DNA from 3 places in the Sporofaciens sp. JLR.KK001 genome. Region 2 is predicted to be linked to each of the others. Evidence: predicted binding sites of a transcription regulator. Region 2 holds the regulator's gene; each other region holds the start of a gene.
What was found. Region 2 encodes HrcA, which represses chaperone genes, less so after heat shock. Its sites were predicted from a motif close to TGTTAGCACTCNNNNNNNNNGAGTGCTAACA; they were not measured.
Positions count from the first base shown of each region.

Region 1: a site for HrcA is predicted at 2,836-2,866, ahead of clpB (ATP-dependent chaperone ClpB). Genes of this name have one in related genera too.
Region 3: a site for HrcA is predicted at 1,289-1,319, ahead of VSQ62_RS18705 (co-chaperone GroES). Genes of this name have one in related genera too.

Region 1 covers NZ_JAYMNO010000001.1:996,587-1,000,425, forward strand. Annotated here, with positions in the region: gene VSQ62_RS05435 (AAA family ATPase) at 1-809, shown strand, start outside; gene VSQ62_RS05440 (sensor histidine kinase) at 866-2,083, opposite strand; gene VSQ62_RS05445 (hypothetical protein) at 2,542-2,739, shown strand; gene clpB (ATP-dependent chaperone ClpB) at 2,936-3,839, shown strand, end outside.
Region 2 covers NZ_JAYMNO010000001.1:3,329,934-3,333,772, forward strand. Annotated here, with positions in the region: gene dnaK (molecular chaperone DnaK) at 1-838, opposite strand, end outside; gene grpE (nucleotide exchange factor GrpE) at 851-1,549, opposite strand; gene hrcA (heat-inducible transcriptional repressor HrcA) at 1,568-2,611, opposite strand; gene VSQ62_RS17190 (hypothetical protein) at 2,849-3,142, opposite strand; gene VSQ62_RS17195 (hypothetical protein) at 3,191-3,382, opposite strand; gene VSQ62_RS17200 (nitroreductase family protein) at 3,486-3,839, opposite strand, start outside.
Region 3 covers NZ_JAYMNO010000001.1:3,660,143-3,663,981, reverse strand. Annotated here, with positions in the region: gene codY (GTP-sensing pleiotropic transcriptional regulator CodY) at 75-857, shown strand; gene VSQ62_RS18710 (hypothetical protein) at 960-1,235, shown strand; gene VSQ62_RS18705 (co-chaperone GroES) at 1,351-1,635, shown strand; gene groL (chaperonin GroEL) at 1,723-3,348, shown strand; gene VSQ62_RS18695 (DUF6106 family protein) at 3,486-3,839, shown strand, end outside.

The sequences.
Region 1 (3,839 bases), 2.3 Mb from region 2:
ACCGTCTTAGAAAGTTTAAACATATCTATAATCCAAGATCGGTCGTAGCGGCAATGAGGAATCGCATTTTCTCTAATTACTGGACTTCTACGGAGACTTATGAGGCGCTGAAGATTTATATGGATATGGATTTTGACGGGCTTAGGATGGATATTGTGCAGATGCTCGGCGGGGAGCGGGTGAAAGTGAATACTCTGAGTTTCCAGAATGATATGCGTAATTTTAAGACGAAGGATGATGTCCTTACGTTGCTGATCCACCTTGGCTACCTGGGGTATGAACCAGAGACAGGGGAGGCGTTCATTCCGAATAAGGAGATTATCGGAGAATTTGAGAATGCCATGAGTGTAAGCGGCTGGTCGGAGATTATGCGTATTCTTAGGGCGTCAGAACAGCTTCTTTCGGATACTTTGAACGGGAATGAGGAAAGCGTTGCCTTAGGGCTTGACAAAGCACATATGGAAGCGGCGTCTATATTAACTTATAATGATGAGAATTCCCTTAGCTGTGCAATTGGGCTTGCATATTACAGCGCGAGGAGAGACTACAGGCTCATCAGGGAATTACCTTCCGGGCGGGGCTTCGCGGATGTGGTATTTCTGCCGCTTTCGCAAGTCAATAAGCCTGCGCTTGTGATAGAACTGAAGTATGACAAAACTGCAAATGCAGCTATACAGCAGATTAAGGACAGACAGTATATTCAGGCGCTTGACGGATATGTTGGAGAAATCCTGCTGATAGGGATCAATTATGCCAGAGATAATAAGGATAAGCCGCATAGCTGTGTGATAGAGAGAGTTTGTTTATGAGCCCCCTGATTCCCCTCATGAAAGAGGGGGGAGATAGCTCCTCTCTGAATATGATGTTATTCCTTTTTGTCAGTAAGTTCTATATGTTGTATGAAATAGCTGCATTTCATTGTCGTTTCCAATAGCACATTGTCATAAGAACTGATGATTTTCTGGGCGTTCCAAAGCCCGATTCCTTGATGCCCGGCTTTTGTGCTAAAGCCTTTTCGCTTTAAGTTATGCAGCATTACACCGTTATCCCGAAAACTGTTGCTTATGATGATTGATACGCCGGCTTTATCTTGAATAATATTTAAGCCTATTTGCGGCTGTTCTGTCTCCAATGCGGCTTCAATTGCATTGTCTAAAAAGATTCCCAGTATTCTGGCAAGGTCTACCGTGTCTATCAGAAAACTTTCCACTTTGCCGGGAATATCAATGGTGATATCGATCCCCAATTCATGGGCGTAAATCATTTTTACGGAGAGCAGGCTTTTGATTTCTAATACACCGATGTTGCTAAGCTGGTTTAGCTTATAATCTCCCTTCGTAATCAGATTCTTCGTTGGGAAGATTTTGCTTTCAAAAAAGAATTTTAATCTATCCATATCACCATCTTCAATATAACCGGAAAGAGAGAGCAGAATATTAACATAATCATGCTTAAAGGAACGCAGGCCGTTATACATAGCTTCTAAATTCTGAGTGTAGCTCTGTAAGTCCTGCAGGGCTTTCTGCTTTGCTTCGGCCTGTATCTGTTCCAGATAGGAGCGGCGCATAGACAGAAGTAAAAAACACATCACAAGCAGATACCCTGAAATGTGTAAGACGTTATTGTAGATCATTCTGCCGATAGAACCGTTCTGGCCTGGAATCAAATTATCAAACAGATAGATGGTTATAAGGAGCAGTAATGCAGCGTCTATCACATACCATGTCTGCGAAAGGCGCAAAATGCCCTTGCCAGATAGGAATATCTTTTTCAGCAGCTTGCCGAAAAGCAGCGTGATCCAATAAAACAGAAAAATATAAATCAAACTGACGCCGAAAGAAAAATACCACTGATTTGATAAAGGTGAGGGAATCAGTGTATAAAGAAAAATTGACAACAAATTCTCTGTCATAACGGCAAGCACACATCCGGTCATGCCCATAAAAACATTCTGTGGTGCGGTGTCCCGGCAGGTAACCAATCCATAAATACATACCGCCGCCAGAATACCGAACAGACCGTATGGAACACAGGCGAAGAGCGTTACAGGCATTCCGGCAGCCAACAGCAGTATATAAAGCACACTAAACGCTTTGATGTTCATATGTTGGGGCCATACATTGCGAATAGCAAGGGAAAGCCGAAAAAAAGAAAGCAGCATTTCAATATATTCCTTCTTACGATATTTACTTTCCTAATGGTGTTAGTCAACAAGTGTGTTGGTAACATTTATAGCACTATATATAGATGTTGGTAAACCCAAAATATTCATAAATATAGAGGTTCAAGTGATTGCATAAACCGCCAAACAGAGTTACCAACACAGTTATTGACTAACACCTTCCTAATTATACTTTATACCATTCTTTATATCAACCGTCCTCTTGCAAAAATGACGAATAAGCGAGTGTTTTGTGAAAAGAAAAACGCACTTATTCATGAATTAGGGCATTTTATGACTGTTTTGAAAAAATTGCCGTTTTCTTTGGTATACTACCTCCATGGTAAATGAATTTATTGTTGGAAAGGAAGCAGGAAGCTATGAAGCATTTATTAAAAGGGGCTGCTGTAGCAGCAGTGGTATTGATTACTTTAATGATTATCAGTATATTTTGCAATATGCATAACATTCACTTAGACCAGACAGCGACAGGTACGATATCAGCAGTTTGTGCCATGCTGTTTTATCGTGGATTGATTAAGAATGAAAAAAATAAAGATGATGAGAATGAAAAATAACGAATAATCATTTTACAAGCGCCCACCACATAAATAACGGAGTATTGGTGGGCTGATTTGCTGCGCCTAAAAAGACTTAACAAAATTTTCATACAATTTCAGCACTCACCCATTGACTTGGCTAATAAAATGCGTTATTGTTATATCGTAAATAGAACAACTACCTATTCAGCATTTTTAAAAGGAGGCTGTAACTATGAATATAAATAAATTTACGCAGAAGTCTATCCAGGCAGTCCAGGACTGTGAGCGTACAGCAATGGAATACGGCAATCAGGAGATCGAGCAGGAGCATCTTCTGTATGCGCTTCTTACCCAGGACGACAGCCTGATCCTGAAGCTTATGGAGAAGATGGGGATTGACAAGGACATTATCGTGAACCGTACAGAGGAAGCATTGCGCAAGCGCACGAAGGTGCAGGGCGGGCAGCAGTTTGTGGGCCAGGATCTTAACAAGGCGCTGATCCATGCGGAGGACGAGGCGAAGCAGATGGGAGACGAGTATGTATCGGTAGAGCATCTGTTCCTGTCTCTGATGAAGCATCCGAATAAGGAGCTTAAGACGATCTTCCGGGAAATGGGGATCAAGAGGGATGATTTTCTCAAAGCCTTGTCTACGGTCAGAGGCAATCAGCGTGTGACCAGCGACAATCCGGAAGACACCTACGATACGCTTAATAAATACGGCTCAGATCTTGTAGAGCGGGCGCGGGAGCAGAAGTTAGACCCTGTGATCGGGCGTGACTCGGAGATCCGCAATGTGATTCGGATCCTTTCCAGGAAGACGAAGAATAATCCGGTCCTCATAGGGGAGCCGGGCGTCGGCAAGACGGCGGTCGTGGAAGGTCTGGCGCAGAGGATCGTCCGTGGCGACGTGCCGGAAGGTCTTAAGGATAAGACCATATTTTCATTGGATATGGGCGCCCTGGTGGCAGGAGCCAAATACCGCGGAGAATTCGAGGAGCGTCTGAAAGCAGTGCTTGAGGATGTGAAGAACAGCGACGGGAGGATCATTCTCTTTATCGACGAGCTTCATACGATCGTAGGCGCAGGCAAGACAGACGGGGCCATGGATGCGGGCAATATGCTGAAGCCTATGC
Region 2 (3,839 bases):
TCAGCTCGTCGAATTTCGCTCTTGTCAGGTTCATATCGAAATGCTTCGGACCTTCAGCCGTTGCGGTAATGAACGGCAGGTTGATATTGGTCGTCGTTGCGGAAGACAGTTCCTTCTTCGCCTTCTCTGCCGCTTCTTTTAATCTCTGGAGCGCCATCTTATCTGTGGATAAGTCTACGCCCTCCTGCTTCTTGAATTCCGCGATCATATAGTCTGTGATCTTCTGGTCGAAATCATCTCCTCCAAGACGGTTGTTACCTGCTGTAGATAATACTTCGATCACGCCGTCGCCGATCTCGATGATGGATACGTCGAAGGTACCGCCGCCAAGGTCATATACCATGATCTTCTGTTCTTTCTCATTGTCAAGGCCGTATGCAAGGGCTGCAGCCGTAGGCTCGTTGATGATACGCTTCACATCAAGTCCGGCGATCTTACCCGCGTCCTTGGTTGCCTGACGCTGTGCGTCATTGAAATAAGCCGGTACGGTGATGACTGCTTCCGTCACCTTCTCACCCAGGTATCCTTCTGCGTCTGCTTTTAACTTCTGAAGGATCATAGCTGAGATCTCCTGCGGAGAATACTTCTTCTCGTCGATGGTTACTCTGTAATCGCTTCCCATCTCTCTCTTGATAGATGAGATGGTTCTCTCTGCGTTGGTTACTGCCTGACGCTTCGCAGGCTCGCCTACCAGACGCTCGCCCGTCTTAGAAAATGCTACTACAGACGGTGTGGTCCTTGCGCCCTCTGTATTGGCGATGACTGTTGGCTGGCCGCCTTCCATAACTGCTACACAACTGTTTGTCGTACCCAAATCAATTCCTATAATCTTGCCCATTGTTATTTCCTCCTAATTTGCTACTTTCACCATACTGTGTCTGACTACTGAATCGCGGTACATGTAACCCTTCTGGAATTCTTCGGCTATGATATTCTCGCCGAAGTTCTCATCCTCTACATGCATCACTGCGTTGTGGAAATCCGGATTGAACTCCTTGCCGACCGCTTCGATCGGTTTGACCTCCACACTCTCCAGCGTAGTCATCAACTGCTTATACACCTTCTCCATTCCCTGGATGAAGGGATCCTCCTTCTCCCCTTCCTTGACCGCTCCAAGCCCTCGCTCGAAATTGTCAACTACCGGAAGGATCTTATCTATGATATCTTTCGCACCTATCTCGTACATCTGGGACTTCTCCTTCTCTGTACGCTTGCGGAAGTTATCAAACTCTGCCATCTGCCGGGTAAGCCTGTCGGTAAGCTCCTCGATCTTCTCATCCTTCTTATCCTTCTTATTCTTCTTGCCAAACAGCTTCTTGCCGGACTTCTTATCATCCTTGCCGTCTGCATCGCCTTCCTCTGCCTCTTCCCCGGTATCCGTATCTTCCTGTGCTTCGGCATCTTCTGCCGTCTCTGCTTCGTCAACGGCTGTCTCTACCTGGGAGTCCGTCTCTTCTGTCTGGGACTCCTGCTCCTCTGCCGCCTTCTTCGCTTCCTCCACAGCCTCTTTTACCATCTCTTCCTGGCTTTTCTCCTTATGATTCTCCAAGGGTAATTCCACCTTTCTTTATTCTTTTTTATGAAACATCTGATCCAGCTCGTTCTGGAGCCGTTTCATTGATTTTAACACATGTTCATAATCCATTCTCTTTGGTCCGATAATACCTATCGTTCCCTTCATGCCGTCGCCTAATTCATACGTTGCGGTAACGACACTGCAGTCTTTCATGGTCTGGACCGGAGTCTCATCCCCGATGTACACCTGAATCCCGGTATTGTCCTCCTTCGCCAACGTCTGTGTCACCAGCTCTGTCAATTGCTGCTTTTCTTCGAATGCATTGATGATCTCCTGCGCACTCTGATTATCGCTTAGCTCCGGGTATTTGAAAATATTCGTCGCGCCGCTTGTATAGATCTGCATATCTTCCTCGACCTGAATCGCATCCGCCACCGCATCCAGAACGTTGCTGATCACACTGCTGTGTATCCCCGCCTGTTCCTTAAGCCGCGCGATCAATCCCAGATTGATCTCCTCGATCGACATACCGTTCAGCGTCGTGTTGAGCAACATGTTAAGCTTCAGCAGGTTCTCATTGCTGAGCGGCTCCTCTACATCGATGATCTTGTTCTTGATCACATTGCCGCCAAGCACAATCACCGCGATCACCTGTTCTTCGTCTACCATAGATAACTGAATGAACTTGATCTTGTTCGAATTGTTCATCGGAGTGGAAACCATGGTCGCGTAATTCGTATTGCTTGCCAGAACCCTCGCCGCCTGCTTAAGAAGCTGTTCCATCTTGTCTGCCTTATCAAGCATCTGCTCCTGCATCTCGGATAGCTCCTGCTCCTTCTCCTCCATCAGCATATCTACATATAGTCTGTAGCCTTTATCCGAAGGAATACGTCCGGCTGACGTATGAGGCTGCAGGATATATCCCAGCTCTTCTAAGTCGGCCATCTCATTGCGGATTGTTGCAGAACTAAGATTCAGATCTGTGTACTTAGAGATCGTCCTGGAACCGACCGGTTCGCCGGTTTCAAGATAATTCTTGATGACTGCATGCAGAATCTTCATCTTACGGTCGCTAAGCCCGTGTTCTGTTACCATCTATCCTCCTCCTTTCGGATTCATCTGTTAGCACTCTATAATTTTGAGTGCTAACATCTTCGACTATTAATGTATCACTACCTATTTCTTTTGTCAACACTCTTTATATTTTTTTTATAGCTTTTCAATAACCATTTTAGAAAAATGCATGTTTTGTAAATTTTATAAAGTGTATAAATCAGCATTGAAAAATGCCCCATACCTTCTACCGGTTCGGGGCATCTTCATTCCTGCCTATTAACTTAACTCGATCTTCGCTGCTTCCTCCGGCTTGAACTCGTTCTCCAGGTCATAGATATTATGTCCCGTAGACTCTCCTAATACTCGTCCTTCCAGAGAATAACAACGGATGAACCTCTTCACGTCAATGCTAGACCAGTGCTCCACATCCCAGCTCATATAGCCGTCCGCATCCGACTTCTTTTCCTTCAGATAGAGATCCACCTGACGACCATCCCGCATAATATCGATCAAGCCCTTGGTTCCATTGACCTCTACCTCTTCCTTCTTCACTGAATCATACACTTTCATAATTATTCCCTTCCTGTCCTGGCAACTTTCAATGTCAAGATAAATAAGCTATTCTTTAATCTTATCGATATCTGTCAGATTAACGCCCAATGAAGTCAAAACTGCCTTTAATGATAAATAATCGTCCTTCAATCCCTCATATGTTTCAACCGCATTTTCCTTTTTGGCATTCTTCATATGAGCCTGAATCTTTTGGAATTGATCAACTACATCTTTAACAATCTCTCCATTACTTGGCATATACTCACCACCTATCCGCTATCTGCACATCTACATGCTGCGTGTATCAAAACATGGTTTCTATCTTTATTATAATAGATAGGACATAAGGTGTAAAGCTTTTTTAGAATTTCCCTCTATGCACCTTCTCCATCGGTAGCTCCTCAAGAGAATGCGCCTCCGGATGTTCCTTCGTCATTCCCAGCGCCAGGATCGCTTCTAATGCATATTTCTCCGGAATCGCAAGCAGCTCCCTGATATGCTCTTCCGTCGTCCTCTCATCCGCAGCCTTCCGAAGCCTTCCCTGCACCCAGCAGCTCCCAACACCAAGGCAGTCTGCCATCAGATGCATATGCGCCATAGCAACCGAACAGTCCTCAGCCCATACGTCCGTCTTCTCCGTATCTCCCACGACAACAACGGCACATTTGGCATGCTCAAGCATGGCTCCGCCGGCCGCCCGGCTCTTCGCCATCTT
Region 3 (3,839 bases), 330 kb from region 2:
AAAATATTTACGAAATTAATTGAAAAAAAAGAAATTGTATGATAATATTACTTCCAAAGGACGGAGGATTGCCAATGAGTGTACAATTATTAGATAAAACCAGAAAAATCAATAAATTACTGCACAATAACAATTCAAGTAAGGTAGTATTTACTGATATCTGCGAGGTACTTACTGAGATCTTGGATTCCAATGTGCTTGTTGTCAGTAAGAAGGGGAAGGTGCTGGGCGGAAGCAAGTGTGATGCGGTACCTTATATCCGGGAGCTGATCGAACAGGAGGTTGGCCGGCATATTGACGGTATGCTGAATGAACGGCTGTTAAGTATCCTGTCCACGAAGGAGAATGTGAATCTGCAGACATTAGGCTTCTCAGAGGAGGCTGTTGCGGGATATCAGGCGATCATTACGCCGATTGATATCGCAGGCGAGCGTCTCGGCACATTATTTATCTACAAGAAGGAACAGATGTATGAGATTGATGATATCATACTGAGCGAATATGGGACGACGGTTGTGGGCTTAGAGATGCTCCGGTCCGTGAATGAGGAGAACGCGGAGGAGACCAGGAAGGAGCATATCGTGCAGTCGGCGATCAGTACCCTGTCCTATTCAGAGCTAGAGGCGATCATCCATATTTTTGAAGAATTAGACGGGACGGAAGGGATCCTTGTTGCCAGCAAGATTGCCGACAGAGTAGGGATCACCAGGTCGGTCATTGTCAACGCCCTCAGGAAGTTTGAGAGTGCGGGCGTTATTGAGTCGCGTTCTTCCGGTATGAAGGGAACCTATATTAAGGTTGTGAATGATTATGTATTCACTGAATTGGAGCATATCAAGGCAGAGCGTATGAAATGATCTGTAACAATAAGGGTATCGGGGAACTGATACCCTTATCTGTGATTGGAGAGCAGAAGGGAATGTGACAGCATGTATGAGGGATGCCGGGCGGATATCAGAATGAACCGTATGGTACTCAAAGAAGGCAGGTTTGATGAGAAAGTCCATCGCTGCAGTATTATCACGTATAAGCCGGAAGAAGAAAGCATATACTTGATAGCGGAGGATACGGATATTACGGAATTTTCACTGGACGGGAACTATGAGTGCAGGATCGACACACCGGAAGGTGAGATGGCGTGTATGGGCGCCGTTGTGGAGAGGTATTGGAATAAGTCTGGGAAGGTACTTAAGTTTAAGATCAAGAATGGATTTTATAAAAATCTTGTAAACTAAATATAAAGTGTGTTGACAAAGTCGGAAGAGAGTGCTATTTTATATCTAGAGTCTTTTAGCACTCTCTTTTTATGAGTGCTAACAAAATTGTAATTATTAAAGGAGGCATAAATTTATGAAGTTAGTACCATTAGGAGACAGAGTTGTATTAAAGCAGTTGGTTGCAGAGGAAACCACGAAGTCAGGGATCGTGATTCCCGGACAGTCCAAGGAAAAGCCGCAGCAGGCAGAGGTTATCGCTGTTGGGCCGGGCGGAACCGTAGACGGCAAGGAAGTGAAGATGAATGTAGCAGTCGGACAGCAGGTGATCTATTCCAAATATTCTGGAACAACCGTAGAGATCGATGATGAAGAATATATCATCGTAAAGCAGGATGACATTCTTGCAATCTGCGAGTAGACGTCTGACCATCATGATTTAGAATATTACAGATAGAAGATACAGTTAGATCATTCAATAATTTAGATTATAGGAGGCATAATAATTATGGCAAAGGAGATCAAATACGGCGCAGAGGCAAGAAGCGCACTTGAATCAGGAGTAAATCAACTGGCAGATACAGTCAGGGTAACACTTGGACCTAAGGGACGCAACGTTGTCCTGGACAAATCTTTCGGCGCACCGCTTATCACGAATGACGGTGTGACGATCGCGAAAGAGATCGAGCTTGAGGATGCATTTGAGAACATGGGTGCACAGCTTATCAAGGAAGTTGCATCTAAGACCAATGATGTTGCCGGTGACGGAACAACGACAGCGACAGTTCTTGCACAGGCTATGGTGCATGAGGGTATGAAGAATCTGGCGGCAGGCGCGAACCCGATCATCCTGCGCAAGGGTATGAAGAAGGCTACAGATACGGCTGTAGATGCGATCGCGAAGATGTCAAGCAAGTTGAAAGATAAGGATCAGATTGCAAGAGTTGCTGCGATCTCTGCAGGTGATGACGAAGTGGGCGAGATGGTTGCAGACGCGATGGAGAAGGTTTCTAATGACGGAGTTATCACGATCGAAGAATCCAAGACCATGAAGACAGAGCTTGACCTGGTAGAAGGTATGCAGTTTGACCGCGGATATGTATCTGCGTATATGGCTACGGATATGGATAAGATGGAAGCAATCTTAGAGGATCCGTATATCCTGATCACAGACAAGAAAATCTCCAATATCCAGGACATTCTTCCGCTGTTAGAGCAGATCGTACAGTCCGGTGCAAGACTGCTGATCATCGCTGAGGACGTAGAGGGCGAGGCGCTCACCACATTGATCGTGAACAAGCTGCGCGGCACATTTAACGTAGCGGCAGTTAAAGCGCCTGGATACGGTGACAGAAGGAAAGAGATGCTTAAGGATATCGCGATCCTGACAGGCGGCCAGGTAGTATCAGACGAACTTGGAATGGATCTTAAGGAGACGACCATGGATCAGCTTGGACGTGCGAAGTCTGTGAAGATCCAGAAGGAGAACACCGTGATCGTTGACGGTCTGGGAGATAAGAAAGAGATCTCTGACCGTGTAGCGCAGATTAAGATGCAGATCGAAGAGACTACTTCTGATTTCGATAGAGAGAAGCTTCAGGAGAGGCTTGCGAAGCTGGCAGGCGGCGTAGCCGTGATTCGTGTAGGCGCGGCAACCGAGACAGAGATGAAGGAAGCGAAGCTTCGTATGGAAGATGCTCTTGCAGCTACAAGAGCGGCAGTAGAAGAGGGTATCATCGCCGGAGGCGGTTCTGCGTATATCCATGCTGCGAAGGAAGTTGCTAAACTTGCAGAAGAGCTTAACGGAGATGAGAAGACCGGCGCCAACGTAGTATTGAAGGCTCTGGAATCCCCGCTGTTCCACATTGCAGCCAACGCAGGCCTGGAAGGCTCCGTTATCATCAACAAGGTGAAAGAGTCTGCTCCTGGTTCAGGATTCGATGTGCTGACAGAGAATTATGTAGATATGGTTGAGAGCGGAATCCTTGATCCTGCTAAGGTTACAAGAAGCGCTCTGCAGAACGCGACAAGCGTTGCTTCTACATTGCTGACGACAGAATCTGTTGTTGCCAATATCAAGGAAGAGACTCCTGCAATGCCGGCAGGCGCAGGCGGCGGAATGGGTATGATGTAAGAATCATTAATTTTTTGAAAACTCCTCATATGAGGAGTTTTCTTTTACCCCTAAAGTATGATACAATACATATAAATCATCATACAGGGTACCGGGATGAATAATCCGGCCTAATAAAGAGTACGGAGGAGTAGAAGATGAATGATTACTATACAGAACAGATGGTGAAGAAGCAGACGGATATGAAGGACATTGTGATCAAGGCGGTACTGGTGGCGGCGACGATCGTTTCGTTTCTGGCTATTATGATGTTTCCGGGGATCATTATCCTGCCGGTTATTATGATCGCGCTTGACGTGTTCATATTTGGGCGGCTTAAGGTGGAGTATGAATATCTGTTCGTGAACGGTGACCTGGATATTGATAAGATCATGAACAAGGCGAAGAGGAAGAAGCAGTTCTCCATGAATGTAGCGGATATGGATCTGCTCGCGCCGGCAGATGCCGCAGAACTTCATCAGTATCAGAACGCGAGGACTTATGACTTCAGC